DNA from 4 places in the Streptomyces sp. NPDC007875 genome. Region 1 is predicted to be linked to each of the others. Evidence: riboswitches for the same ligand, from Rfam matches in the RefSeq annotation. Region 1 holds a riboswitch; each other region holds the start of a gene.
What was found. Region 1 has a riboswitch for cobalamin ahead of ACFYOY_RS28730 ((2Fe-2S) ferredoxin domain-containing protein). Riboswitches for the same ligand answer to the same signal wherever they lie in the genome.
Positions count from the first base shown of each region.

Region 2: another riboswitch for cobalamin. It lies ahead of ACFYOY_RS09630 (cobalamin biosynthesis protein); the one in region 1 lies ahead of ACFYOY_RS28730 ((2Fe-2S) ferredoxin domain-containing protein).
Region 3: another riboswitch for cobalamin. It lies ahead of ACFYOY_RS20535 (ABC transporter substrate-binding protein); the one in region 1 lies ahead of ACFYOY_RS28730 ((2Fe-2S) ferredoxin domain-containing protein).
Region 4: another riboswitch for cobalamin. It lies ahead of ACFYOY_RS02450 (ribonucleoside-diphosphate reductase subunit alpha); the one in region 1 lies ahead of ACFYOY_RS28730 ((2Fe-2S) ferredoxin domain-containing protein).

Region 1 is NZ_JBIADZ010000015.1:148,628-155,679, reverse strand. It holds gene ACFYOY_RS28735 (NAD-binding protein) at 112-2,037, shown strand; cobalamin riboswitch at 2,131-2,262, shown strand; gene ACFYOY_RS28730 ((2Fe-2S) ferredoxin domain-containing protein) at 2,322-2,705, shown strand; gene ACFYOY_RS28725 (FAD-binding dehydrogenase) at 2,862-4,667, shown strand; gene ACFYOY_RS28720 (hypothetical protein) at 4,780-5,121, shown strand; gene ACFYOY_RS28715 (DMT family transporter) at 5,174-6,193, opposite strand; gene ACFYOY_RS28710 (TetR/AcrR family transcriptional regulator) at 6,190-6,795, opposite strand; gene ACFYOY_RS28705 (isochorismatase family cysteine hydrolase) at 7,004-7,052, shown strand, end outside.
Region 2 is NZ_JBIADZ010000004.1:65,820-72,871, forward strand. It holds gene ACFYOY_RS09610 (alpha/beta hydrolase) at 1-595, opposite strand, end outside; gene ACFYOY_RS09615 (class II aldolase/adducin family protein) at 721-1,407, opposite strand; gene ACFYOY_RS09620 (inorganic phosphate transporter) at 1,758-3,038, shown strand; gene ACFYOY_RS09625 (hypothetical protein) at 3,052-3,300, shown strand; cobalamin riboswitch at 3,485-3,638, shown strand; gene ACFYOY_RS09630 (cobalamin biosynthesis protein) at 3,812-4,795, shown strand; gene ACFYOY_RS09635 (cobyric acid synthase) at 4,792-6,423, shown strand; gene ACFYOY_RS09640 (putative cobaltochelatase) at 6,485-7,052, shown strand, end outside.
Region 3 is NZ_JBIADZ010000009.1:159,587-166,638, forward strand. It holds gene ACFYOY_RS20510 (DUF305 domain-containing protein) at 1-495, opposite strand, end outside; gene ACFYOY_RS20515 (DUF1996 domain-containing protein) at 603-1,553, opposite strand; gene ACFYOY_RS20520 (DUF2165 domain-containing protein) at 1,862-2,359, opposite strand; gene ACFYOY_RS20525 (carboxymuconolactone decarboxylase family protein) at 2,617-3,093, shown strand; gene ACFYOY_RS20530 (RNA polymerase sigma-70 factor) at 3,194-4,117, shown strand; cobalamin riboswitch at 4,177-4,391, shown strand; gene ACFYOY_RS20535 (ABC transporter substrate-binding protein) at 4,446-5,492, shown strand; gene ACFYOY_RS20540 (iron chelate uptake ABC transporter family permease subunit) at 5,489-6,502, shown strand; gene ACFYOY_RS20545 (ABC transporter ATP-binding protein) at 6,499-7,052, shown strand, end outside.
Region 4 is NZ_JBIADZ010000001.1:571,323-578,374, forward strand. It holds gene ACFYOY_RS02425 (helix-turn-helix transcriptional regulator) at 1-765, shown strand, start outside; gene ACFYOY_RS02430 (IPT/TIG domain-containing protein) at 802-1,731, opposite strand; gene ACFYOY_RS02435 (hypothetical protein) at 2,195-2,482, shown strand; gene ACFYOY_RS02440 (hypothetical protein) at 2,523-2,687, shown strand; gene ACFYOY_RS02445 (GNAT family N-acetyltransferase) at 2,753-3,259, shown strand; cobalamin riboswitch at 3,419-3,579, shown strand; gene ACFYOY_RS02450 (ribonucleoside-diphosphate reductase subunit alpha) at 3,717-6,131, shown strand; gene ACFYOY_RS02455 (ribonucleotide-diphosphate reductase subunit beta) at 6,131-7,052, shown strand, end outside.

The sequences.
Region 1 (7,052 bases):
GCCACCGTACCCCGCCCGGATGACCCACGGCATCACGGACCAACGGGGGGCTTCGCCGTCGTGTTCTCCACCTCCACCTCCGACCCGCCGTCCCCTTCGGCGACGGCCCACATGGTCGTCTGCGGTGACGACGCGCTCGCCCACCGCCTCGCCGCCGAGCTCCATGACGTCTACCGGGCACGGGTGACGGTCGTCATCCCCGGCGGCGCCCCCTTGGCGGATCCGGCCGGGCAGCAGGTGGCGGGATGGCGGCCGGGTGGCCGTACCTCCGCGCTCTTCGGCCGGTTCAGCGCGGCCGTCGGACGGGTCCCGCTGCCCCGGCAGACCCCGGACGACCCCGCTCCGGAGGAGGGAGTGCGGGTCATGGAGGTCCCGGCGCTGGACGAAGAGGTGCTGACCGAGGCGGGTGTGGAGCATGCCACGGCGCTCGCCCTGGTCCATGACGACGACGAGGCCAACATCCACGCCGCCCTCCGCGCCCGCCGCCTCAACCCCCGGCTGCGGCTGGTGATCCGGCTCTACAACCGCAAGCTCGGCCAGCATCTGGAGGAACTCCTCGACGAGGCGGCGCGGGTGGCCGATCCCGGTATGGACCCGGCGGAGCTGGACGCCACCACCACCGTACTGTCGGACGCCGACACCGCGGCCCCGGCCCTGGCGGCCACCGCCGTCGCGGGCACCAGCAAAGTGCTCCAGGCCGACGGGCTGCTGCTGCGCGCGGCCGAGCGCACCCCACCCGGCCCCGACGAGGTCGCCCGCCCCGGGCTGTGCACCCTCGCCCTGCTCTCGTCCACCACCAGCGACCCCGGCGGCAGCGAGGGCTCCGACAGCAGCGGGGACGAAGGGCCCAAGCTGCTGCCCGGAGACGAGGAGGTGGCCGCCGCCACCGGGCGCGACACGGTGGTGCTCGAGGCCGTCTCCGCCACCGGCTCACCGCTGCCGCCACGGCGGCTAGGCACCCGCAGACTGCCCCTCGCCTCACTGTTCTCCCGCCGGCTGCGCTGGTCCGTCGCCGGAATGGCGATCGCCGTGCTCGCCCTCACCATCGCCTCCTGGCAGCTCACCGGAGCCGGTCTGCTCCGCGCCGCCTACCTCACGGTGCTGGACGTGCTGGCGATCGACGACCCGGCGCTCGACGAGCCGACCGGACGCAAGGTCCTCCAACTGCTGTCCGGGCTGACCGGGCTGCTGATGCTGCCCGTCCTGGTGGCCGCCGCGCTCGAAGCGCTGGGCACCTTCCGCACCGCCTCAGCGCTGCGCCGCCCTCCGCGCGGCCTCTCCGGCCACGTTGTGCTGCTCGGGCTCGGCAAGGTCGGCACCCGGGTCCTGGCCAGACTCCGGGAGATGGACATCCCCGTGGTGTGCGTGGAAGAGGACCCCGGGGCGCGCGGCATCCCGCTTGCCCGCAGGCTGGGGGTGCCGACGGTCATCGGCGATGTCACCCAGGAGGGTGTTCTGGAGGCCGCCAAGATCCAGCGGGCACACTCCCTGCTCGCCCTGACCAGCGTCGACACCACCAACCTGGAGGCGACGCTGTACGCCCGCTCGGTCAAGCCTCGGCTGCGGGTGGCACTGCGCCTGTACGACGACCGCTTCGCCACCGCCGTCTACCGCACGCTGCGCGCGGCCCATCCACGGGCCCTCACCCGCAGCCGCAGCGTCTCCAGCCTGGCGGCCCCGGCGTTCGCCGGGGCGATGATGGGGCGTCAGATCCTCGGTGCCATACCGGTCGAGCGCCGGGTGCTGCTCTTCGCCGCCCTGCATGTCGCCGGGCATCCGCAACTGGAGGGACGGACCGTCGCCGAGGCGTTCGCACCGGGTGCCTGGCGGGTGATAGCGCTGGACGCGGCGGAACCCGCCGACCGGCAACGCGACCTCGCCGCGGCGCCTCCCTACGACGGCGCCACCCAGGAGCCCGCCCTGGTGTGGGATCTGCACCCCGGCTATGTCCTGCGCCCGCACGACCGTGTGGTGCTGGCGGCCACCCGCCAGGGCCTGGGCGAAATCCTCGCGGGGGCGGCGGCCCGCCGCAACTGACCTCGAGCCGCCCGTGGCTCTGGGGAGCGCGGGGGCCACATGGTGCGGCGGTGTCCGGGATGCGATGATGCCGGGCGACAAAGGCGACGGCGGAACGAGGAAGCCGGTGTGAATCCGGCGCGGTGCCGCCACTGTGATCGGCGAGCGGATCCCGAAGAGGCCACTGCCCGTACACGTGCGGGTGGGAAGGCCGGGACGAGCATCGACCCGAGAGCCAGGAGACTCACGCGGTCGCCTCCTCGACGGAAACCGGGGCGGACTTCCCCGGAGGAGGGTGGTGCGCCATGCCTGTCAGGCCGACCGACCCGGTGCCGTGCCGGGTGACCGTATGCCGGGACTGCTGCTGCGGCAGCCCCAAGGTGACCGGAATCGACCATGCGGCGCAGATCGCGCGGCTCGGTGAGGAGGCGCCCGTCCGCGTCTCCGCGTGCCTGGACGTCTGCGATCAGGCCAATGTGATCGTGGTGCAGCCATCGGCGGCCGGACGTGCCGCCGGGGGCAGGCCGGTATGGCTCGGCCTGGTCAACGACGCGGACGCGACGGAGGACATCGTGGCCTGGGTCACGGCGGGCGGCCCCGGTGTGGCACCGCTGCCCGACATCCTCGATCTGTACGCCTTCTCACCACGGCGGCGTGCCTCGCCCGAGCCGTCATCCGGTGGGCGCTGACCGGCCGAAGTCACCTATGGCTTCCGGGAGTTGCTCATTGGGAGCAGGAGTCTGGCGGCCCCGCACCCTGTGGGCTACCGTCGGTAACATGTTGCCGTCGCGGCAACCCCCTTCGCATCTCCCGGACCCTCCGAACCCCCTTCCGGAAGGCAGCCCATGGAGAACTCCACAGAGAATTCCGCCTCGCTTGCCGGGATCAGCCGCCGCCGCGCCCTGACGGCGGCGGGCGGTGTGCTCGCCGGCGTCGCGCTCGCCCAGGCGGCGGGTCCGGCGTTCGCCGCCTCCGGGGCGTCCTCGGACGTGGACGCCATCGTGGTCGGCGGCGGGCTCGCCGGGCTGGTCGCCACGGCGGAACTGGCGGCCGCGGGACGCAAGGTGCTCCTCCTCGACCAGGAGCCCGAGAGCAACCTCGGCGGCCAGGCGTTCTGGTCCTTCGGCGGCCTGTTCTTCGTCGACTCCGAGGAACAGCGGCTGATGGGTATCAAGGACACCCATGAACTGGCCTGGCAGGACTGGCTCGGCACGGCCGGCTTCGACCGCGGCGTCTCCGATCCCGCCGGCCAGGACTACTGGGCCCGCAAATGGGCCGAGGCGTACGTGGACTTCGCGGCCGGAGAGAAGCGGTCCTGGCTGCACGGGCTCGGCGTGCAGTGGTTCCCGATCGTCGGCTGGGCCGAGCGCGGCGGCGGCCTCGCGGACGGGCACGGCAACTCGGTGCCGCGTTTCCATGTCACCTGGGGCACCGGTCCGGCCGTGGTCGAGCCGTTCGAGAAGAAGGTGCGCGCGGCCGCGAAGGACGGGCGGGTGACCTTCAAGTTCCGGCACCGGGTGGACGATCTGGTGGTCACCGGCGGTGCCGTCACGGGGGTGAGCGGTGCGATCCTGGAGCCGAGCGACGCCGCCCGCGGCAAGCCCACCTCGCGCACCGTGGTGGGCCACTTCGAATTCAACGCCCCGGTGGTGATCGTCACCTCGGGCGGTATCGGCGCCAACCACGATCTGGTACGGCGGAACTGGCCCGACCGGCTCGGCTCACCGCCGAAGTTCATGGTCACCGGCGTCCCGGCGTATGTGGACGGCCGCATGCTCGCGATCACCGAGAAGGCGGGCGGACGGATCGTCAACCCCGACCGCATGTGGCACTACACGGAGGGCCTCAGAAACTACGACCCGATCTGGCCGGGCCATGGCATCCGCATTCTGCCGGGCCCCTCGTCGATGTGGTTCGACGCGAAGGGCAAGCGCTTCTCCACCCCCGACATCCCGGGCTACGACACCCTGCACACCCTCGGAACGATCACCGCCACCGGCTATGACTACTCCTGGTTCGTCACCACCCAGAAGATCATCGCCAAGGAGTTCGCGCTCTCGGGCTCCGAGCAGAACCCGGACCTGACCAACAAGGACGTCCTGCAGCTCCTCTCCCGCATCTGGCAGACGCCCGAGCCGATCCAGCGGTTCCGGGACAAGGGCGAGGACTTCGTCGTCGCCACCTCCCTGCCTCAACTGGTCGCGGGCATGAACAAGATGACCGGCGACCACTTGATCGACCTGGCGGACCTCACCCGGCAGATCGAGGCCCGCGACCGCGAGATCGCCAACCCGTACACCAAGGACGTCCAGGTCATGGGCATCCGTAACGCGCTCGCCTACCCCGGGGACACGCTCAGCCGCACCGCCTCCGCGCACCGGATCCTGGACCCGTCCGCCGGACCGCTGATCGCCGTGCGCCTCAACATCCTCACCCGTAAGACCCTCGGCGGCCTCCAGACCGACCTCACCGGCCGGGTCCTGGACGCCTCCGGCAACCCGATCACCGGCCTGTACGCGGCCGGTGAGGTCTCGGGCTTCGGCGGCGGGGGAGTGCACGGCTACCGCTCCCTGGAGGGCACCTTCCTCGGCGGCTGCCTGTTCTCGGGCCGCGCCGCGGGCCGTGCGGCGGCGGCCGCGACCGCGACCTGAACCGGCGGGCGGACGGGCGGTGGCGCACCGGGCACATGGCAGACTCCTCCTGCGGTCCGCGGGCGGCCGGGAGCATCTCCGGCCCATGAAGTCGCTGGGGCAGGGAGGGTGTATGGGCGGGGACGATCCGCATATCCATGTCGAGTCGAAGGTCGTCCGCGGCGTCGCCGCCGTCCGCAACATGATGGCGTCCACCTTCGGGCTGGCCGGTGACCTGCCGAGCCGCATCGCCACTGGATGCGGGCTGCGGGCGCCGTACGCGATGACCTCTCCGCGTCCGGAGAACGTCACCTGCCTCGCCTGCCGTGAGTACGCGCGGCTGGAGCATCTGCGCTTCGCGGACGAGCTCGAACGGCTGGGGCGGATGCCCGGATCGACCATCAGCACGGCCCAGGCGAAGCTGGCCGCGGACCGGCATCGCGACCTCGCGGAGCGGTTCTCCGCCGCGGAGTGATGCGGCGGGCGGCGGAGCCTTCGCCGCCCGTCCCGCTCGTCGACGGACTCCGCTACGGCACCCGCCCCGGGTCCGGCCGGGCAACGGTGTGCTCCGCCGCTGCGCGCTGTGGCGGCATCATGCCTTCCGGCGGCTGCCGGCGCCGCCTGGAAACGGCTGTGGGGGTGGTGAGGACGGCCAGGCAGGCGAGGACGAGTGCGATGCCGGTCCAGCCGGCGGCGGGGAGCCGTTCGCCGATGACCAGCACGGCGAGGACGGCAGCGATGGCCGGTTCGAGCAGGGAGAGCGTGGTCGCCGTGCTCGCGGGCACATGTGCCAGTCCCCAGCCGAACAGGACGTAGCCGGTGAACATGGGCACCACCGCCATGTAGGCGCCGACGGCCATATTGGACCGGGAGTCGAGCAGCGGGGCGCCGGTGACCAGGAGGACGGGCACAAGGAGCAGTCCGCCCAGGCCGAACACCGCGCCCATCGCCGCGCGGGAGGCGATTTTGTGGGTGATCAGCCGATGCGCCGCCCAGGAGTAGAGGGCGTAGGCCGTGGCCGCGATGAGGCCCAGCCCCATGCCGAGCATCGTGGCGGCCATGGATGCCTGCTCCCGGTCGCCGGGGGCCTGAGCGGCCTGGGCCGCGCACAGCATGAGGGTGCCCAGGAGGCCCAGGGCGGCGCCGAGTGTCCAGCGGCGCGTCAGCCGGCGCCGGTCCATGACGCGTTCGATCACGGCTGAGGCCAGTGGCGCCATGCCGATCGACACCACGGTTCCCACCGCCACCCCGGCCAGATGCATCGAGCTGTAGAACGCCAAGGGGTAGACCGCCACCGCGAAGGCGCCGAGCAGTACGGTGCCGCGCCGCGCACGCAGCCGCGGGGCCTGACGGGCGATGCGGGGGGCTGCGACCAGGGCTTGGAGCAGCCCGCCCAGGCCCATGGCGACGGCGCCGATGGCAAGAGGCCCCACCCCCGGGGCGAAGGTCGCCGCGGTGCCGGTGGTGCCCCACAGCACGGACGCGGCGAGCACACACAACGATCCGGCGCCCGCCGAACGGGCGCCGTGCCCGGTGGGCCGCCTCACAGCCTGTCCAGCAGGGCCGCCGCCATCGCGCGGGCGTGCCGCAGCCGACTGCCGTCGCCTTCCAGGCCGGCGCGCGCCATCGCGCCCTCCAGCAGGAACGCCAGGTGCTCCGCCAAGGTGCGCACGTCGTCGGGGCGCCCGGGCAGCAGTTCTTCGAGGTGCCCGGCGATCAGGCGCTCGACCTCCTCCTTGTGGCGGCGTACGACACTCCGCCCCTCGTCTCCGGCGGGCAGCTCGGCGGCCGCGTTGAGCAGGCCGCAGCCGCGAAAGCCGCGCTCGTAGGCGAACGCCGCGTGATCGGCGTAGGCGTCGAAGGCCGCGAGGACGCCGTCGCGGGGGTTCTGGACCTGCTCCAGCCGTGAGGTGTACAGCGCGAGCCACTCCTCGTGCCGGGCATCGAGATAGGCCCTGACGAGATCGGCCTTGGAGGAGAAGTTGTTGTACAGGCTCATCTTCGCCACGCCGGCTTCGGTGGTGATCGTGTCGATTCCGGTCGCCGTCACGCCGTCGGCGTAGAAGCGCCGCGCGGCGGCCGCCAGCAGGCGCTCCCGGGCCGGCCGCCGCCTTCCGGGATCCGTCGTCCTCGTACCGGTCTCACTCATCGCATGCATCCCGCCAGATTAGGTAGGTAGGTCTACCTACTGTAGAGGGCGATGAGAGATCCGGGAAGTGGGTTTCAGCGGCGACCGGTCCCCGACGCCGCCCGCGGCCCCACCGCCGACTGAGCGGCAGAACGAGGGGGTACTCGGACGCGCCAGGATGTGGCCTGCTCGCGCTACGAGTGATCTTCCAGAGGACGGAGGAGAGATCATGGCAGCCGAGACCTATGACCGCCGGCGAACGGCAGTGCTGCTGGTCG
Region 2 (7,052 bases), on a different contig from region 1:
GCCCGGGGGCGCCGGGGTCCCCGCGGTAGGCGAGGTCGAGCACCGGCACCCGCAGCTGCCGCAGGAAGGGCATGACGACCATAGGGTGCTCACGGGTGGTGCCGAGGCCATGGGTGGTGATCACCCATGTGGAGCGTTCGCCGGGGATGAACCAGGCGGGCAGCGGGCCGAGTTCGCCGGGCACGTCGACGTCGGCGCGGTCGATGCCGAGCGCGTCCCGCGGATCGCCGATGTACACCTGGGGGGTCAGCCGCACCCGGGTGCCGGGGGTGAGGTCGCCGTGGGTGACCCGTTCCAGGCGGCGCACCACGCAGTCGGCGGGGTGCGGGGCGTCCTCGATGACGGGGCCGACGACGGCGTGGCAGGAGGGGCCGGTGAGGCCGTAGACGCCGGGGCGCAGCGAGGCGAGCGAGCGGGTCAGGGTGATCTGGCCGGCCGCGGTCGCGTGCACGGTGAGCGGGGGCTCGTTCGGCAGCGGACGGTCGGGGGCCGGTTTCAGCGCAGCGTCGGTGGCGTACCGTCCGGCCGCCACCGCGGCCACGCCGGCACCCAGCAAGGTGGTGGCGGCTGCGACCGCCGTTGTCCACAGGCGCATCCCTCCCAGTGTGGGCGGGGAGGCGGCCCCCGGCCAGCGGGCGTGCTCGGCCGGGTGACCGTCCGGCCGGGGCCGGAGCGCGTGCGGTGCGGGGCCCGGGCGCGTGCCCGGCGGCCCGGCCGGGCTCAGCTCGGCTGGCCGTAGCCGCTGAGCTTGTCCGCGGCGCGCCGCAGCTCGTCCGGCGGGATCAGGGTGGGGGTGCGGCCGGGGACGGAGACCGCGGTGAGCCAGACCCGGCACATCCATTCGAGCTGGGCGGTGCGGTCGTACGCCTGGTCCAGGGTGGCGCCGTGGACGACGGTGCCGTGGTTGCGCAGCAGACAGGCGCTGCGGTCGCGCAGCGCATCGATCATGGCGTCGGCCAGTTCGTCCGTTCCGTAGAGCGCGTAGGCCGCGACGCGGACCGGTCCGCCGAGCGCGGCGGTCATGTAGTGGATCGCGGGGAGCTCGTCGACGAGCGTGGATACGGCCGTGGCGTGGACGGCGTGGGTATGGACCACGGCCTCGGCGTCGGTCTCCCGGTAGACGGCCAGGTGCATGGGCAGCTCGCTGGTGGGCTCGAGCGTGCCGAGGACCTGTTGTCCGTCGAGGTCGACGGCGACGGCGTCCCGCGGGCCGAGCCGGTCGTAGGGGACGCCGCTCGGGGTCACCAGCACGGTGTCGCCGACCCGGGCCGAGACATTGCCCGAAGTGCCGACGACCAGGCCGTCGGCGGTGGTTCTGCGGGCCGTTCTCACCACCTGCGTCCATGCCTGGCGCAGGGGGTGGGTCAGCCGCGGCTGCGGCTGCCGCGTGGATCGCGACTGGGTCACCTGCCCTCACCTCCGAGGCCCGATCCTCCCAGGCGTCCGGCGGCCGGGCGATGGCGGGACCGGAACGGGCGCGGCGCATGTCTACGACCGCGCCTCGTGGGCACCCGCCCCCGTGCGGGTGGACGAGGGTGAACGGCGGGCGGCCGCGGGGCCGGTCCCGGGGCCTCCTCCAGTAGTCCTCGGCCGAGGCCCAACCCCCGTACGACATAGGAAAGTAGGCTTGAATTCATCAGGCTTTAGCACTCCCGCAACCACGTCACCCTGATGCCCTGCTCAGTTCATCTTCCGTTCACCCTGCCTCCTTACGTTCACCGTGCCACTAACGACCTTCGAACTGATTGACCGGGTGTATGGAACACATCACGCTTCTCATCGGGATCGTGATCGTCACGGCCTTGGTGTTCGACTTCACAAACGGCTTCCACGACACGGCTAACGCCATGGCCACCACCATCTCCACGGGAGCACTCGGTCCCAGGGTGGCGGTGGCGATGTCGGCCGTCCTCAATCTCGTCGGCGCGTTCCTGTCCGTGGAGGTGGCCAAGACCATCTCCGGCGGGATCATCGACGAGGGCTCCGGTATCCGACCAGAAGTGATCTTCGCGGGACTGGTCGGGGCGATCCTGTGGAATCTGGTGACCTGGCTCGCCGGACTCCCCTCCAGCTCCTCGCACGCCCTGTTCGGCGGCCTGATCGGCGCCACGGTGGTCTCCGTCGGCCTGGACGGGGTCAACGGCGACGCGATCGTCATGAAGGTCCTGATACCCGCCGTCGCCGCGCCGGTCGTGGCCGGCATCGCCACGCTGGCCGCCACCCGGCTCACCTACCGGCTCGGCCGCGGCCGCTCCTCGGAGGACACCGCGAAGGGCTACCGCGCGGGGCAGATCGCCTCGGCCGCCCTGGTCTCCCTGGCCCACGGCACCAACGACGCCCAGAAGACGATGGGCGTGATCACCCTGGCGCTGGTCACCGGGGGCGTGGTGGCGCCCGACTCCGACCCGCCGCTGTGGGTCATCGTCTCGGCGGGCCTGGCCATCGCGCTCGGCACCTACCTGGGCGGCTGGCGCATCATCCGCACCATGGGCAAGGGCATCACCGACATCCAGCCGCCGCAGGGCTTCGCCGCCCAGACCGGCGCCGCGACCGTCATCCTCGCCTCCTCCCACATCGGCTTCGCGCTGTCCACCACCCAGGTCTGCTCCGGCGCCGTCATGGGTGCGGGTGTCGGCCGTAAGGGCGCGGTGGTGCGCTGGTCGACCGCCGGCCGCATGGTGGCCGCCTGGGTGCTGACCCTCCCGGCCGCGGGCCTGGTGGCGGGCGGCGCCGCGCTGCTGGCCGACCAGGGCAACGCGGGGATCACGGCGGTGGCCGTGCTCGCCGTCCTGGCCTGCGGGGCGATCTGGGCGCTGTCGCGCCGCAAGCCCGTGGACCACACCAACGTCAACGAGGTCGGCGCACACGAGCCGGTGGGCGCCGTCACGGCCGCCCTGCGGTCCGTGGCCCCACCGCCCGCGGGTACGAAGCCCTCCGCCCCCGAGAGCGCGGCCGAGGCCGCCCCTGAGAGCGGCATCGCCGAGCACACCCTCGACCAGACCCCCACCCCCGCCGCCGCGAGCAGCACCACCCGCTAAGGAGCCACGGAACATGAGCATCGACTGGGCGGCACTCGGCCAGGTCTTCGGCGTCAGCCTCGCGGTGACCGTCGGCATGGTGGGCGTCTTCACCCTGGGCATCCTCGGGACGTCCCGTAAGGCGGCGCCGGAGCAGGGCGGCGCGGCAGCCGTGTCCGGTGGCGCGGTCGGCGCCTCCGCGCTCGCGCGCACCGGCGCATACACCTGCTTCGCGCTGTGCGCCGCGGCCGTGGCGTACGGCATCTATCTGATCGTCGCCTGAGGCTCGCGTCCTCATCGACCCACCGGCCGCCGGATGGTGGCGCTGACCAGCGCCGACCGTCCGGCGGCCGCCTCGTGTGCGGCCGCCGTCTGTGGGGCTCGGCACACTCGGGCGTCATGGGTCATATGCGAGTTGACGGCCATTCGCGGCCCATGGTGGACTTCCCGAGCCAAACGGCGGCAGGAGAGGAAGCCGGTGAGAATCCGGCGCGGTCCCGCCACTGTCACCGGGGAGCACTCTCCCATCGCCTGTATGGGGTCACGGCTCGACCGTGCGGTTCCTTCCGTACGCGGGGCTGGAAGACCGGGAGGGGCGCGGATCCGGGAGCCAGGAGACTTTCACCGCCGGTCAGTCGAACCAGGGCGCGGACCCTGAGTGAGGACATACCGCCATGCCCGGCACCGCCACGCCGCCAGTCTCCTCTGTCCGCCCTGGCTCTTCCGGCCCCTTCGGCCCCCCTGGCCCCTTTGGTCATGTGCCGCCGCGCCGAGGCGTGACGGCGGCCTGACGAATGCGTGCCGATCACGCCTCGTTCGCGTGCGGCGCGGCCCTCGGCTTCCTCGGTGATCTCGCCACCGGCGATCCGCGCCGCGGCCATCCGGTCGCCGCGTTCGGGCGCGCCGCCGCGGCCGCCGAGCGCCGGCTGTGGCGGGACCACCGCGGTTACGGGGCCCTGCACACCGCGTTGTGCGCGGGCGGCGCGGCCGCCGGTGCCGCGCTGCTGACCCGCGCCGTACGGGCCCTCGGCGGGCGCGGTGGCGCGGAGGCCGCGCTGACCGCCGCCGCCACCTGGGCCGTGTTGGGCGGTACGACGCTGGGCCGTGAGGCACGGGCCGTCGGCGGAGCCCTGGCCACGGGGGACTTGGAGGTCGCCCGGGAGCGGCTGCCGCATCTGTGCGGCCGCGATCCTCAGGCGCTGGACGGACCGCAGATCGCCCGCGCGGTCGTCGAATCGGTCGCCGAGAACACCTCCGACGCCGTCGTGGGCGCGCTGGTGTGGGGCGCCGTGGGCGGCGTACCGGGACTCATCGGCTTCCGCGCCGTCAACACCCTGGACGCCATGGTGGGCCACAAGTCGCCGCGCTACCGGCGGTTCGGCTGGGCGGCGGCCCGTCTGGACGATGTGGCCGGCTGGCCCGGTGCCCGCCTTACGGCGGCCCTGGCGACACTCGCGGGCCCCGATCCGCGCGGTGCACGGCGCGCTTGGCGGCGCGACGGCCGGCGCCACCCGAGCCCCAACGCGGGCCCCGTGGAAGCGTCGTTCGCGGGCGCGCTCGGGGTGCGGCTGGGCGGCACCCTCACCTACGGCGGCCGGGCCGAGCACCGGCCGGTACTCAACTCCGGCGGGCGGCCGGTGGAGTCGGCCGACATCGAGCGGGCGATACGGCTGTCGCGGCGCGTCGGCGTCCTGGCACTCGGGGTGTCCGTGGCGGCCCGGCCGGTCCTGAGGGCGTTGACGGGGCGGCCTCAGGCCTTGGGAAGGGGCGGTGGATGAGCGGGATACGCGGTAAGGGCGGCACCAACGGTTCCGGGGCGCGGGGCGGGGGGCTGCTCGTCGCGGGCACGACCTCCGACGCGGGCAAGAGCGTCGTGACGGCCGGGATCTGCCGGTGGCTCGCCCGTCAGGGCGTCAGCGTGGCCCCCTTCAAGGCGCAGAACATGTCGCTCAACTCCTTCGTCACCCGGGAGGGGGCGGAGATCGGGCGGGCGCAGGCCATGCAGGCCGCCGCAGCGCGCGTCGAGCCGAGCGCGCTGATGAACCCGGTCCTGCTGAAGCCGGGCAGCGACCGCAGCAGCCAAGTGGTGTTGCTGGGCAAGCCGGTGGGCGAGCTGAGCGCGCGCGGGTACTTCGGGCGGTCGGGGCCCACGGCGAACCCGCCGTCGGACGCGGCCTCCCCCGGGCGCACGCGGGCCTCGGGGCGGGAGGCGCTGCTGGGGACCGTCACGGAGTGCCTGGAGGAGCTGCGGCGCACCCATGACGCGGTGATCTGCGAGGGCGCGGGCAGCCCGGCCGAGATCAACCTGCGCCGCACCGACATCGTCAACATGGGGCTGGCGCGCGCCGCCGGGCTTCCGGTCGTGGTGGTCGGCGACATCGACCGCGGTGGCGTCTTCGCGTCCTTCTTCGGCACCACCGCGCTGCTGTCGGCGGCGGACCAACGGCATGTGGCCGCCTATCTGGTGAACAAGTTCCGCGGCGATGTGAGCCTTCTGGAGCCCGGTCTGGACATGCTGCGCGACCTCACCGGGCGCCCGACCGTCGGTGTGCTCCCGTTCGCCCACGGGCTGGGGATCGACGAGGAGGACGGACTTCGGATGTCGCTGCGCGGCACGGTGCGGGAGAGCGTCGTGGCGCCCCCTTACGGCGCGGACGTCCTGCGGATCGCGGTGGCCGCCGTGCCGCTGATGTCCAACTTCACGGACGTGGACGCGCTGGCGGCCGAACCGGGCGTGATCGTGCGGTTCGTGGACCGGCCGGAGGAGCTGGCCGACGCCGATCTGGTGGTGCTGCCGGGCACCCGGGGCACCGTAAGGGCGCTGGAGTGGCTGCGTGAGCGCGGGCTCGCCGACGCGATCGCCCGGCGGGCCGCCGAGGGCCGTCCGGTGCTGGGCGTCTGCGGCGGCTTCCAGGTGCTCGGGGAGCGCATCGAGGACGAGGTCGAGTCGAAGGCCGGGACGGTCGCCGGGCTCGGACTGCTGCCGGTGCGGGTGCGGTTCGCGGCGGAGAAGACCCTGGCCCGGCCGGTGGGCGAGGCGCTCGGCGAGCGGGTGGAGGGCTACGAGATCCACCACGGGGTCGCCGAGCTGCTCGACGGGGCCGAGGAGCCCTTCCTGGACGGCTGCCGGGTGGGCTCGGTGTGGGGCACCCACTGGCACGGCTCGCTGGAGAGCGACGGCTTCCGGCGGGCGTTTCTGCGCCGGGTGGCCGCCGCGGCGGGCCGGGCATTCGTACCGGCGCCGGACACCCGCTTCGGCGAGCTGCGCGAGGAGCAACTCGACCGGCTCGGCGACCTGATCGAGGAACACGCCGACACCGACGCACTGCTGCGGCTCATCGAGAAGGGCGTCCCGGAGGGGCTGCCGTTCGTCCCTCCGGGGGCGCCAGGGGGGACGTCGCGATGAACCCCGACACCCACACCGACACCGGACCGCGACGCCCACGCACACCAGGAGGTACCGCCGCGTGACCACCACCTACCCCTTCAGCGCGATCGTCGGCATGGACGGTCTGCGGCTCGCCCTGCTCCTCAACGCCGTCTCACCCGCCGTGGGCGGCGTCCTGGTGCGCGGGGAGAAGGGCACGGCCAAGAGCACCGCCGTAAGAGCGATCGCGGCGCTGCTGCCCCCGGTCGACGTGGTGGCCGGGTGCCGGTTCTCCTGCGATCCGGCCGCGCCCGACCCGTCCTGCCCGGACGGGCCCCATGAACCGGACACCGGAGAGGCGCGCCCCGCGCGGATGGTCGAACTGCCCGTGGGCGCCTCCGAGGACCGCCTGGTCGGCGCCCTCGACATCGAGCGGGCGCTGTCGGACGGGGTGAAGGCGTTCGAGCCCGGACTGCTCGCGGACGCCCACCGCGGGGTGCTCTACGTCGACGAGGTCAACCTGCTCCACGACCATCTGATCGACCTGCTGCTCGACGCGGCCGCCATGGGCGCCTCCTACGTGGAGCGCGAGGGGGTCTCCGTGCGGCATGCGGCGCGCTTCCTCCTTGTGGGCACCATGAACCCGGAAGAGGGCGAGCTGCGGCCGC
Region 3 (7,052 bases), on a different contig from region 1:
GAGGTGTTCGCGCATCGCCGAGAGGAAGAGCGCGTCGAAGGCGGCGCCCTTGGTTCCCTTGATGGTGCGCAGTTTGTCCTCGGTCACCATGCCGGGCATGTCGTGCCCCTGGTGCGGGTTGGTGTCGGGGACGCCCGCGCGGGCGAGCAGTTCTCGTAGCTGGACGAGTTCGTCGCGGTAGGCGGTGGCCACCGGTTTCGCCCACTTCTCCACCCCGGCGTCGGAAGAGTGGCCCGGGACCAGGTCCAGCAGGAGTGTCGCCTGGCCGTCCATCGCGATCATCAGCTGGATCCAGCCGATATCGGTGGAGTTGAAGGTCCCTGATGTCGCCTGCCCGCTCGGGGACCGCGTGGCGGGGTGCCGCGCGGCCGACGTCGACCGCGCCTCGCGCGGCGGTTTCCCGCTGCCGTCGCCGCATCCAGCAGTGAGCAGTGTGGCGGCAACGAGCAACGCCGCTACGGACACCACGCGCCGTGTGACGGTTGCCGCTGTCATGCCCACTCCCCTCGTCTCGCATGGGCGGAGCCCCGGTGACGGGACTCCGCCCACAGGCAAGGCGGGGTCGCCCTGCCGAGCCGCGTGGCCTGCCCACTCCCTATCCGTCAGGGACGGCCGTCCGCACCGCACTTGACGATCACGTTGATGCAGTCACGCACCCGTCGGGCCATCTCGTCCTCGGGCCAGGCGTTGAAGAAGTCACCGTGCATGGTGAATCCGGCACCCGACGCCAGCTTGAAGCGCGCGGGGTCGCCGCTGACCGGGTAGCGGAGCACCTGGCGGAGCTTCGGCACGGCGACCGGGTGCGTGGCCGGGCACTGTCCGCCGACCGGGTAGGCCATGTGGCTCTTGTGGTCGGGGGAGTCCAGGTCCTTGCCGTTCCAGCACTGGGGGAAGTCGAGGTAGGACTCCAGCATCGAGTCGGCCGGGCAGTTCACGAAGTCCTTGGAGGGATTGACCTCTCCGTGGTGCAGACAGGACCAGCGTGCGATGGACGTGGGGTCGCCGACTCCGGTGGCCTTGGCGTTGCCCGCCACGATCCGCAGCCCCAGGGGGAGGGGCTTGATGGTGGCGATCACGTCGTCGCGCACGCCTTCACCGAGGTAGTAGAAGGTGGTGCCGGTGGGTTCGACCTCTTTTCCGTTGTCGTAGAGGGTCGGGGTCCAGTACGACGACAGGTCGACGGTCGGGCTGCAGCTGGTCCGGCCCCTCTGCAGGGCGGCCAGATCGGTGCGCGCGTTGGTCGAGTCGTTCCCGAAGAAGCTGTGCATATGGGACGCGCCGGGGAGCCCCGGGAACACGATCGGGTCGTCCGGCAGCCGGTGGGTGAACGGGCACTCGGCGACGAACTCCGCGACGCGCACCGGTGCCTTGGCGCTCCGCGGGCTCGACGCCGCGCCCGCCTTGTCGGTGGCGCGCAGATCGGCACGCGCACTGGCCGAGCCTATGGAGAGCAGGGACAGGACGAGGCCGAGGGCGGCGAGGACGACGCCCGGGCCTCGCCAACGGCCGAGGACACGCCGTAAGGGCGGGAAGCGCGGGGGTGTAGGGGACATGACTCTCCTTCCCGTGCACGCACGGAAGAGCGAAAAGAGCGGGAGAGAGCCCAGCGGTGTGGTCACACGGGGCTGCCGAGAGAGCGCTCTCTCGGAGCGATGCTGCGGACGCTAGAGGTGGCCCACGTCACTGTCAAGAGTCCGCGGCAAGGAGGGTCACGAGCCCTCTACAAGGAGGGCCCAGAGGCCCGCGACAAGGAGAGTCCAGAGGCCCGCGACAAGGAGAGTCCAGAGTCCGCGGCAAGAAGGGTCAAGAGCCCGCCGCAGCGGGGAGACTGTCGCCGTCTTCGGCGCCCGCTCGGACTCGGTCAGTCCTCGGAGCCCGGATCGGTTCGCTCCGCCGAGGGCAGCAGGTGAATGAGCAGCAGAACGATCCCGGAAATCATGAACACGCGCGTGGCGGCCTCCAGGCCATTCCACTTCTCCGACTGCCACATGGCGAACCACTCGCCGCCGATGCCGATGAACCCGGCGCCGAACAGCAGCATCAGCATCAACAGCCCCACGGTGCTGGCCTGACGGGCGCGCCGGACGCGGTCTCCGGGCGGACCCGCGAACCACATGGCCGTCGCGGCGAGGAGGACAAGAGCGGCGAGGGTCTCCCAGGCGATGATGGCCACGTAGGCGGTGTCCTGGAGCGCGGTGGAGTCGATGGCCCGCCACATCAGGTCCTCGTCCTTGAACGTGGTGTCCATCGCCAGGACATGCCGCACGAACTGCTGGTTGCTGTCGAAGTCGGTGATGTTGCCGAAGGCGACGAGCGTGATGTACAGCGCGATCGTCCCGGTGAGCACCCCCGAGGTCATCGCGTAGGCACGGGGTGAACGTATTCTGCCGGTTCGCTCTGTCACGATGACCTCTGTCTCCCGTTGGATCCCGCTGACCATGAAGCGTGCGAGAGCCGTAGCGTACAACTGACGGGATCAGAGCGGTGATGGACGCCGTACAGCTGCCGAGCTGAGCCGACGGCGGGGAGACGGGGGTCACATGCGTCCATGTCACAGGGGGTCGGGCTATCCCGTCTCAGGGGTGTAGCCACTGAACGACTTCAGAGGAGCACATCATGGACGCGCGACTGAACTACTCCGCAAGCCAGACCGCCGGCAAGGTCCTGAGGCCCGTCATGGCGGCGGGCAGGGCGGTCAAGGAATCGCCGCTGCCGGCGGCGACGCAGGAGCTGGTGGCGATTCGGGTGAGTCAGATCAACGGCTGCGCCGTCTGCATCGACATGCACACCAAGGAAGCCGCCGCGGCCGGTGAGACCCCGGTGCGGTTGAACCTGGTCGCGGTATGGCGGGAGGCCACCGTCTTCACCGATGCCGAACGGGCCGCGCTGGCACTGGCGGAGGAGGGGACCCGGGTCGCGGACGCGGCCGGTGGGGTCGGCGACGAGGTGTGGGCGAATGCCGCCAAGCACTATGACGAGGAGCAGCTCACCGCCCTGGTGATCCTGGTCTCCTTCATGAATATGGTGAACCGGCTGAACGTCATCACCCAGCAGCCGGCGGCCGGAGACTACGAGGCCGGGCAGTTCCACTGAACGGCAACGGCAACGGGTCCGGGGTCCGGTTGCGTGCTCCGGACCCCGGCCCGGGGGACGTTACGGTGGCCGACCGGTGGCCCAGGGGAGGGGAGTCGGTGTGAGCAAGGTCGAGGAGTTCGAGGAGCTGCGGCCGCTGCTGTTCTCGATCGCGTACCGGATCCTGGGCAGTGTGAGTGAGGCCGAGGACGCGGTGCAGGAGACATGGCTGCGCTTCGACGGCTCGGCGACCCGGCCCACATCGACCAAGGCGTATCTGTCGGCCACGGTGACGCGCATCTCGATCGATGTGCTGCGCTCCGCGCGCGTGCGACGGGAGGAGTACGTGGGCCCGTGGTTCCCCGAGCCGCTGCTCAGCGATCCGTATCAGGATCCGGCCCGGGCGGTGGAGCTGGCCGACTCGGTGTCGATGGCGGCGCTGTTGCTGCTGGAGCGGCTCAGCCCGCTGGAGCGGGCGGTGTTCGTGCTGCGGGAGGTGTTCGCCTTCGGGTTCGACGAGGTCGCCACGGCGGTGGGACGGTCGGAGGCGGCATGCCGGCAGCTGCTGGTGCGGGCGCGGCGGCATATGGAGGCCGGGCGGCCGCGGTTCGAGGCGGACCGTCAGGAACGGCAGGAGCTGGCGACGCGATTCTTCGACGCGCTGAAGGACGGCGACGTGGGCGCGCTGCGAAATCTGCTGGCCGCCGATGTGCAGCTGGTCGGGGACGGCGGCGGCAAGGCACCGCGGCTGGCCAAGGCCGTCATGGGCGCGGAGAACGTGGCCCGGCTGCTGGGCACGGTCTTCCCCTGGCTGCTGCGGATCGACGTGTCCTTCGAGCTCCATGAGGTCAACGGCCAGCCCGGCGCGGTCTTCCGCGAGCGGGACGGCAAGGTGCTCCAGGCTCTGGTCCTCGATGTGCTCGACGGGCAGATTCAGGCCATCCGCACGGTGATCAATCCCGACAAGCTCGGCCACCTCGGGCCGGTCGGCGACGCCTGGGCCGTCGACCGCGAGGTGAGGCAGGCCCGTCGGCGGTCGAACTGACCCCGGGATGTGGTCTGCCACCCCGTGACCGGTCCGACACCCTGATCTTTCGGCGATCTTGATAGTCTCGGGGAGCCAGTCGTGCCACATCCGAGGCCAGGGAATCCGGTGTGAATCCGGAGCTGACGCGCAGCGGTGAGGGGGACGGGCGGGGCATGTGACACCACTGGGAGGAGTCCGTGACGGCCGCGAGGCCGCCGCGAACGAGCACCGGGAAGGGGCCCCGTCCGGACGAGCCCGAGTCCGAAGACCTGCTGGCACCTCCGCGCCCCGTGCGGGGAGGACGTCCGTAGGCCAGGCTCCGCGTACGAGCCCCGACAACCGAGGCATGCCCGTGCTCTGCTCTGCCCGCCGTACCGCGGCCCTCCTGCTCGCCCCCGCCCTCCTGCTCACCGCGTGCGGTGGCTCCGGCCACGACGGCGCGGACGCCACAAAGCCCGCCGGTGCGGGCTATCCGCGCACCATCGACAACTGTGGCCACGAGGTCACGGTCAAGTCCGCCCCGAAGCGGGCCCTCTCGCTCAACCAGGGCACCACGGAGATCCTGCTCTCCCTCGGTCTCGCCGACCGCATGGCGGGCACCGCCACATGGACCGACCCGGTGATGAAGGGCCTGGAGAAGGCGAATGCGACGGTGCCGCGCCTGGCGGACAACGCGCCGTCCTTCGAGAAGGCCCTGGACGTCGAACCCGACTTCGTCACCGCCTCGTTCGTCTCCACTCTCGGCAAGGGCGGCGTGGCCACCCGCGACCAGTTCGAGAAACTGGGCGTGCCCACGTACGTCTCGCCGTCCGACTGCTCGGCGGGCCGGGACCCCGACAGCGGTGGCGATGGCTCCCGCAGCAAGCCACTCACCCTGGACACCGTCTACGGCGAGATACGCGACCTGGCCCACGCGTTCGGCGTCGACGAGCGCGGCGAAAAGCTCATCGCGCGGTTGAAGCAGCGCGTGCGTACGGCCACCGAGGGACTGGACGCCCCCGGCGTCTCCCTCATGTACTGGTTCGCCAACTCCCAGTCGCCCTACCTCGCCGGCTGCTGCGGCGCGCCGGGCGCCATCACCCGGGCCGTCGGAGCGAAGAACGCCTTCTCCGACACCCACGACGAGTGGCCGCAGATCAACTGGGAGACCGTGGCCGACCGCGACCCGGACGTCATCGTCCTCGGTGATCTCACGCGCAAGCAGCAGACCGCGGAGACCGCCAAGGCCAAGACGCGTTTCCTGGAGACCAACGCCGCCACCCGCAATCTCACCGCCGTCAAGAAGAAGCGGTACGTCCTGCTGAGCGGGCAGGCCATGAACCCGTCCATCCGCACGGTCGAAGGGGTCGAGCAGGTCGCCGCCGGGCTGCGCCACTTCGGACTCGCCAAGTGAGCACCCGCCTCCTGCTGCTGATCGCGGGAGGGCTGGCCGCGCTGTTCGCGTCGATCGCCGTCGCCGTGACCATCGGCCCCGCCGACATCTCCACGGCCGACGTCTGGGCAGCGGTCACGGCTCATCTCGGCCTGGGCGAGAGCACGTTGCCACCGCTGCGTGATGGCATCGTGTGGAACCTGCGCATGCCCCGCACGCTGCTCGCCGCGGTGTGCGGGGCGGGGCTGGCCCTCTGCGGGGCCGTGATGCAGTCCCTGCTGCGCAATCCGCTGGCCGACCCCTTCGTCCTCGGGGTGTCCTCCGGGGCCTCCACAGGTGCCGTCGCCGTGGTCGTCCTCGGTGTGGGCGGCGGGGCCGTGTCCCTGTCGGCGGGCGCGTTCATCGGCGCGCTGCTCTCCTTCGGCCTGGTCCTGGCGCTCAGCCACAGCCTCGGCGGCAGCACCGACCGCGTGGTGCTGTCCGGGGTGGCCGCCATGCAACTGTTCTCGGCGCTGACCTCGTTCACCGTCCTCACCTCCGCGGACGCCGACACCACCCGCGCCGTGCTGTTCTGGCTCCTCGGCTCGCTCACCGGTGCCGGCTGGAGCGATGTGCTGCTGTGCGCCGTCGTCCTGGCCGCCGTCCTCCTGGTCTGTCTCGGACACGCCCGCACCCTGGACGCGTTCGCCTTCGGGGAGGAAGCCGCGGCGGCGCTCGGCGTCCGCGTGGCCCGCACCCGCCTCGTCCTGCTGTGCGCGACCGCGCTGCTCACCGCGACCCTGGTCAGCTCCGCCGGGGCCATCGGCTTCGTCGGCCTGGTCCTCCCGCACGCCACCCGCGCCCTCACCGGGTCCGGCCACGCCCGCCTCCTGCCGGTCACCGCACTGGCCGGAGCCATCTTCCTGGTGTGGGTGGACACCGCCGCCCGCACCGTGATCGACCCGCAGGAGGTCCCGGTGGGCGTGGTGACGTCCCTCATCGGCGTACCGGCCTTCGTCGCCGTGCTCTACCGCGGCCGGAGGAAGACATGAACGACTCCCTTCCCCCCGACACCGCGGAGGCCGCACCCGGACTCCGCGCGGACCGCGTCAGCCGCCGCGCCGACGGCCGGCTCATCGTCGACGGCGTCACCCTCACCCTGCGCCCCGGCGAGACGGTGGGCCTGCTCGGCCCCAACGGCTCGGGGAAATCAACCCTGCTGCGGCTGCTCGCCGGCATCCTCGCCCCCTCCGCCGGAGTCGTCACCCTGGACGGCCGCGCACTGCCGCGGGTCGGCCGCCGTGCCACGGCCCGCCGTATCGCCACCGTCGAACAGCACGCCCACACCCAGACCGAACTGACCGTCCGCGAGGTCGTGGCCCTCGGCCGCATCCCGCACCGGCGCGCCTGGTCGTCGTCCACCGCCACGGACACCCGGGCCGTCGACGCGGCCCTGGAGCGCACCGCACTGACCGACCGGGCCGGCCAGTCGTGGCACACCCTCTCCGGTGGCGAGCGCCAGCGCGCCCAGATCGCCCGGGCCCTCGCCCAGGAACCGTACGAGCTGCTGCTCGACGAGCCGACCAACCACCTCGACATCCA
Region 4 (7,052 bases), on a different contig from region 1:
GAAGAGGTCGCCGAACTATCCGGTATGTCCACCGACTACTACGCCCGCCTGGAGCGGGGAACGGGCCCGCAGCCCTCCGAGCAGATGATCGCCGCGATCGCCCGCGGACTCCGTCTGTCCCTGGCCGAACGCGATCATCTCTTCCTGCTCGCCGGCCACGGCACGCCCCGGCCCACCCTGCGCGGTGATCACATCAGCCCGGGGCTCATGCGCATCCTCGACCGGCTGCACGACACCCCGGCGCAGATCATGGGCGGCCTCGGCGAGACACTCGTCCAGACCCGGCTGGCGACGGCGCTGCTCGGCGACCAGACCCGGTACACCGGCCCGGCCAGGAGCGTCGTCCACCGGTGGTTCACCGACCCCTCGTCGAGGCTCGTCTACCCGGCCGCCGACCACCCGCTCCACGGGCGCGTCTTCACCGCCCAGCTGCGGCGCGCCGCGGCCCGGCAGGGCCCGCGCTCGGCGGCCGCGGCCCTGGCCCACCGGCTCCTGGACGAGAGCGAGGAGTTCGCGGTCATCTGGAACGAGCACCAGGTCGACCTCACCCACACCGACGAGAAGCGCTTCGTCCACGCCGAGGTCGGCGAACTCACGCTCCACTGCCAGACGCTCCTCGACCCCGACCAGGAGCACTCCCTCCTCGTCTTCACGGCCACGCCCGGCTCCGAGAGCTACGAGAAGCTGCGGGTCCTGGAGGTCATCGGCACCCAGCAGATCGACGGCGACGCCGGTCACCGGGCCCTGTGGAACGAGACCCGGTGACCGGCGCGGGGTGCCTGATGCGCACGGTCGGCCGTATCAGACGTAGAGGAACCCGCCGGGGACGGTGACGGTCCCGAAGGCCGTCACCAGCGTGACGGTCGCGGTGCCGGGCACCCCGGCCGGGGTGGTGCCGGTGACCGTGGTGGCGGTGGCGGTCACACCGGTGGCGGGGACGCCGTTGAACAGCACGCCCAGCACGCTGCCGAGGTTGGTGCCGTTGATGGTGAACGCGGTGCCGCCGGCGATAGGTCCGGTGTTGGGCGTGATGTTGGTGGGCACCGGGGCGGGCGGCGCGACGAAGTAGGTGAAACCGCCGGGGACAGTGGTGCTGCCGCCCGGGCCGCTCAGCGTGACGGTGACGTTGCCGCCCGCGGGCGGGCCTGCCGGGGTGATGCCGATCAGGCTGGTCCCGCCCGGGTTGATGGTCAGGATCGCCGAGGGGTTCGCGCCGAAGGTGACACTGGTGACCCCGGTCAGATTGGTGCCCGTGATCACGTACAGGGTGCCGCCGGTGGTCGGTCCCACGGTCGGGGTGATGGAGAAGGCGGTGGGCGGCGTCGGCGCCACGTAGGTGTACGGCTGGCTGTTGCTGGTGCCGGCGGTGGTGGTGACCAGGACCTGGACGGGCCCGGGCGCGTGCGGCGGGGCTATCACCACGACGATGTCGTTGGTGGGATTGCCCGGCCAGCCGCCGCCTCCGGGCCAGCCACCGCCACCCCAGCCGCCGCCCCAGTCACCATCCCAGCCGCCGCCACCGGAACTGCTCTGGCTGACGATCTGCGCGGGCACGCCGCCGAAGGTCACGCTGATGACGTTGCGCAGGTTCTGCCCGTTGAGCTGGACGAGGTTCCCACCGGCGGCGGGGCCCGAGTTGGGCACCACGGACAGCAGCAACGGCGGCCCCACCTGCGACGGGGGCCAGTTGGCCGCGGTGGGGGCGGCGGTCGCGAGAGCGGTCGAGGTCATGGTTGGTCCTCCCGGGAAGGGTTCGGGTGATACGCGCCGACGGCATGCCGATGTCGTGGGCAAGCCGCTGGTCAACGCCTCGTCGTCGCCGCGCGGTCGAGGCAGGCCGGCACCGGAGGAACGGAAAGCCGCCGGGCGGCCGGTCAGAGCGCGGGAGCGATGCGCCGGGTGAGAGCGGAGCTACGGGACGAACGCCCGGCTCCTGGATGGCCTATGAGGTATGGGGCACCCTCGGTGGCACGTTTCCAGTTATCCACGCCCGCCCCCATCGCTCAAGGTTCCGGGGCTGCCATCACTCGTTTGGCGCATCTGGGCGCGCCTGGCGGCGAGCTTGTATGACAAGCGCTCCGCTATTCGGGGGAACGCGCGGCCGGAGTATGGCCTGCCGTCCTCCACCGTGCCTCTAATGAGTGACATCGGCAGTGCCAACCCGTGCGGGACCACCCGGGGAGGGATCGATCCGATGAGCCTCGCCGCGTTCCTCCTCGCCCTCGGCACCACCTGCCGTATCACCCGCTTCATCACCAAGGACACGCTGGCGGCGGAGTTCAGAACCTGGGTCGCCGACCGCTTCGGCGACGACTCCCGGCCCTCCTACCTCGTCAACTGCGGCTGGTGCACCAGCACCTGGGTGGCCGGCGCCATCGCCGTCTACGCCTCCTTGCTGCACACCACCGCGTGGTTCCACCTCCCGGCCACCGCCCTGACGCTCTCCTACCTCGCCGGGGTCGCCTCGCGGTGGCTGGACTGACACCGACCCGTACTGGACTCGAGGGAAAGGAACGGCAGCCATGGCCTGCAACTGCGGCGGAGGGACACGTGGCCCGCGACCCGTTGTCGTCTATGAGTTGACGCTGCCGGACGGCACGGTCCGGCGCTATTTCACCTATCAGGAAGCCGACGCCGCCAACAAGCGCGCGGGCTCCACCGGAGTGATCAACACCGCCGTCCAGTGACGGCGAAGACCGGCGAGTGACGGCATGGCGGCCCGATTGTCAGTGGTGTGCGGCAGACTGCGGCCATGGACATCACGATCAGGCGCGCGCGGGACGAGGAGCTGGACGGGATCGGGGAGCTCACCGCGCAGGTGTATCTCGGTGACGGGCTCCTGGACTTCGGCGACAGTGATCCATATCTCACCACCCTGCGCGACGCCCGGCGCCGGGCCGCCGAGGCCGAGCTGCTGGTCGCGGCGGACGCGGCGAGTGACGAGGTGCTGGGGGCCGTGGCGTTCGCGGTGTACGGCGGCGCGTATGCGGAGCTGGCCCGGCCTGGCGAGGGCGAGTTCCGGATGCTGGCCGTGCGGGCGGAGTCGCGGCGGCGCGGGGCGGCCGAGGCGCTGGTGCGCGCCTGCCTGGACCGGGGGCGCGCGCTGGGGCTGCGGCGGATCGTGATCAGCAGCCAGCAGTCCATGACCGCCGCCCACCGGCTGTACGAGCGGCTGGGGTTCGTGCGGGCCCCGGAGCGCGACTGGTCGCCGATAGCCGAGTTGGACCTCACCCTGTGGGCGTTCACGGTGGAGCTGTGACGACCGGCGGCGTGCGCCCTGGGCCATGGGCTCGCGTGCGCGACGGGTCACGGGCTTGTGTGCGCGCCCGGCTGCGGGCTGCCACGGGCCCCAGGTCACGGGCCACCTCCGGAACGCATTAGCACATTCATGCGAAACTCCGCACCTCACGACACAAGATATGGGGGTGCGTGCGTCGGTCGACACAAGATGTATGCTCGTCCTCGCTGTCGCCGCAGGGGAATCCGGTGGGAATCCGGAACTGTCCCGCAACGGTGTACGTGTGCGCTTATGCGGCGTGCCCGTAAGTCCGAGCACCTGCCGACGGCCCTGTGTGAACACGTCCCCCGGCCTCGAGGGTTGGGCCGATGGACGCTGCGTGGTGTGCCTGGCGTACGAGGAGTGCGGCATCGGCATGCCCGTACGCGCCCATCGCGCCTCCCCTCGTGGCCCCGGCCGAGCGAGGGAGAGCACCTCAGTGACCATCGCGCCCGCAGATCCGGTTTCAGAGCAGGCGGTTTCTCAGGCAGCGCACGACGCGCCCGGAACCGCCCTGCTACGGACGCTTACCGGACTCACCGCCGACTTGCCCGCCACCGACCCCGGCAAGGTCGCGGCCGCCGCCCTGCGCGGCCGCCATCCCGGCTCGGACGAGGCGGAGTTGCGCGGCCTGGCGACCGAGGCGGCGGCCGGGCTGATCGCCGAGGAGCCGGAGTACTCGCGGCTGGCCGCGCGACTGCTGGCGCTCACCATCACGGAGGAGGCGGCCGGGCAGGGCGCGGTCTCCTTCTCCACATCCGTCCAGGTGGGCCACCGTGAGGGCCTGCTGGCCGACTCCACCGCCAAGTTCGCCGCCGCCCACGCCGCACGGCTGGACGCGCTGGTGGAGCGGGCCCTGGCCGACGGCGCCGACAAGCGCTTCGGCTACTTCGGACTGCGCACCCTCTACAGCCGCTATCTGCTGCGCCACCCGATCACCCGTCAGGTGATCGAGACCCCGCAGCACTTCCTGCTGCGGGTGGCCTGCGGGCTCGCCGAGGACCTCTCGGAGCGGGCGCTGGACGATGTGGCCGAGCTGTACCGGCTGACCAGCACGCTGTCGTATCTGCCCAGCTCCCCCACGCTGTTCAACTCCGGCACCCGGCATCCGCAGATGTCGTCCTGCTATCTGCTGGACTCGCCGCTGGACGAGCTGGACTCGATCTACAACCGCTACCACCAGGTGGCACGGCTGTCGAAGCACGCGGGCGGCATCGGCCTGTCCTACTCCCGTATTCGGGCGCGCGGTTCGCTGATCCGGGGCACCAACGGGCACTCCAACGGCATCGTGCCGTTCCTGCGCACACTCGACGCCTCGGTGGCCGCCGTCAACCAGGGCGGCCGGCGCAAGGGCGCGGCCTGCGTCTATCTGGAGACCTGGCACGCGGACCTCGAGGAGTTCCTGGAGCTGCGGGACAACACGGGCGAGGAGGCCCGCCGCACCCACAACCTCAACATCGCCCACTGGATCCCGGACGAGTTCATGCGCCGGGTCGAGGCGGACGCCGACTGGTCGCTGTTCTCCCCGGTCGACGCGCCCGATCTGGTGGACCTGTGGGGCGATGAGTTCGACGCCGCGTACCGGAAGGCCGAGGCCGAGGGGCGGGCGGTCAAGCAGGTCCCGGCGCGGCAGCTGTACGCCCGGATGATGCGCACCCTCGCGCAGACCGGCAACGGCTGGATGACCTTCAAGGACGCCGCCAACCGCACCGCCAACCAGACCGCCGAGCCCGGCAGGGTCGTCCACTCCTCGAACCTGTGCACCGAGATCCTGGAGGTCACCAACGACGGCGAGACCGCCGTGTGCAACCTCGGCTCGGTCAACCTCGCCGCGCACCTGGACGAGGACGGGCAGCTGGACTGGGAGCGCCTCGACGCCACCGTCCACACCGCCGTGACCTTCCTCGACCGCGTGGTGGACATCAACTTCTACCCGACGGACGAGGCCGGGGCCTCCAACTCCCGCTGGCGGCCGGTGGGCCTGGGCCTGATGGGGCTGCAGGACGTCTTCTTCCGGCTGCGGCTGCCGTTCGACTCGCCCGAGGCCAAGGCGCTCTCCACCCGGATCTCCGAGCGCATCATGCTCGCCGCGTACGAGGCGTCCTGCGAGCTCGCCGAGCGCCACGGCCCGCACCCGGCCTGGTCCGAGACCCGCACCGCGCGCGGTGTGCTGCACCCGGACCACTACACGGACGCGGTGGCCACCTGGCCGGAGCGCTGGGAGGCGCTGCGCACCCGGATGGCGAAGTCCGGGATGCGGAACTCGCTGCTGCTGGCGATCGCGCCGACCGCGACCATCGCCTCCATCGCGGGCGTCTACGAGTGCATCGAGCCGCAGGTCTCCAACCTCTTCAAGCGCGAAACGCTCAGCGGGGAGTTCCTCCAGGTCAACTCGTATCTGGTGGACGACCTCAAGAAGCTGGGCGTCTGGGACGCCCAGACCCGCGAGGCGCTGCGCGAGTCCAACGGCTCGGTCCAGGAGTTCTCCTGGGTGCCCGCGGACGTACGGGACCTGTACCGCACCGCGTGGGAGATCCCGCAGCGCGCCCTGATCGAGATGGCGGCGGCCCGCACCCCGTACCTCGACCAGAGCCAGTCGCTGAACCTCTTCATGGCCTCGCCGACCATCGGCAAGCTCAGCTCGATGTACGCGTACGCCTGGAAGCGCGGCATCAAGACCACGTACTACCTGCGCTCGCGTCCGGCCACCCGGATCGCCCAGAGCGCCCGTGGCGGCGGCGCCGCGGCCAACGCACCCGCCCCTGCCCCCATCCCCGTACAGCAGGCTCCGGCCGAGGCCGACGCGATCGCCTGCTCCCTGGAAAACCCCGAGTCCTGCGAGGCCTGCCAGTAATGTCCCCCACGTCCCAGAAGAACCTGCTCGACCCGGGCTTCGAACTCACCCTGCGGCCGATGCGGTACCCGGAGTTCTACGACCGCTACCGCGACGCGATCAAGAACACCTGGACCGTGGAGGAGGTCGACCTCCACTCCGACGTCACCGACCTCGCCAAGCTCTCCCCCGGTGAGCAGCATCTGATCGGCCGTCTGGTCGCCTTCTTCGCGACCGGCGACTCGATCGTGGCCAACAACCTGGTGCTGACGCTGTACAAGCACATCAACTCCCCCGAGGCGCGGCTGTATCTGTCGCGGCAGCTCTTCGAGGAGGCGGTGCATGTCCAGTTCTATCTGACGCTGCTGGACACCTACCTCCCCGATCCTGACGACCGCGCCGCGGCCTTCGCCGCCGTCGAGAACATCCCCTCCATCAGGGAGAAGGCGGAGTTCTGCTTCCGCTGGATGGACTCGGTGGAGAAGATCGACCGGCTGGAGACCAAGGAGGACCGCCGCCGCTTCCTGCTCAACCTGATCTGCTTCGCGGCCTGTATCGAGGGGCTGTTCTTCTACGGCGCCTTCGCGTACGTGTACTGGCTGCGCTCGCGCGGGCTGCTGCACGGCCTGGCGACGGGCACCAACTGGGTGTTCCGCGATGAGTCGATGCACATGGAGTTCGCCTTCTCGGTCGTGGACACCGTCCGCGAGGAGGAGCCGGACCTCTTCGACGACGAGCTCCAGCAGCAGGTCACCGACATGCTGAAGGAGGCCGTCGAGGCGGAGCTGCAGTTCGCCCGCGATCTGTGCGGGGAGGGGCTGCCGGGCATGAACACCGCGTCGATGCAGGAGTATCTGCAGTGCGTGGCCGACCAGCGCCTGATGCGCCTCGGCTTCCCCGCGGTCTTCGGCTCGGAGAACCCGTTCTCCTTCATGGAGCTGC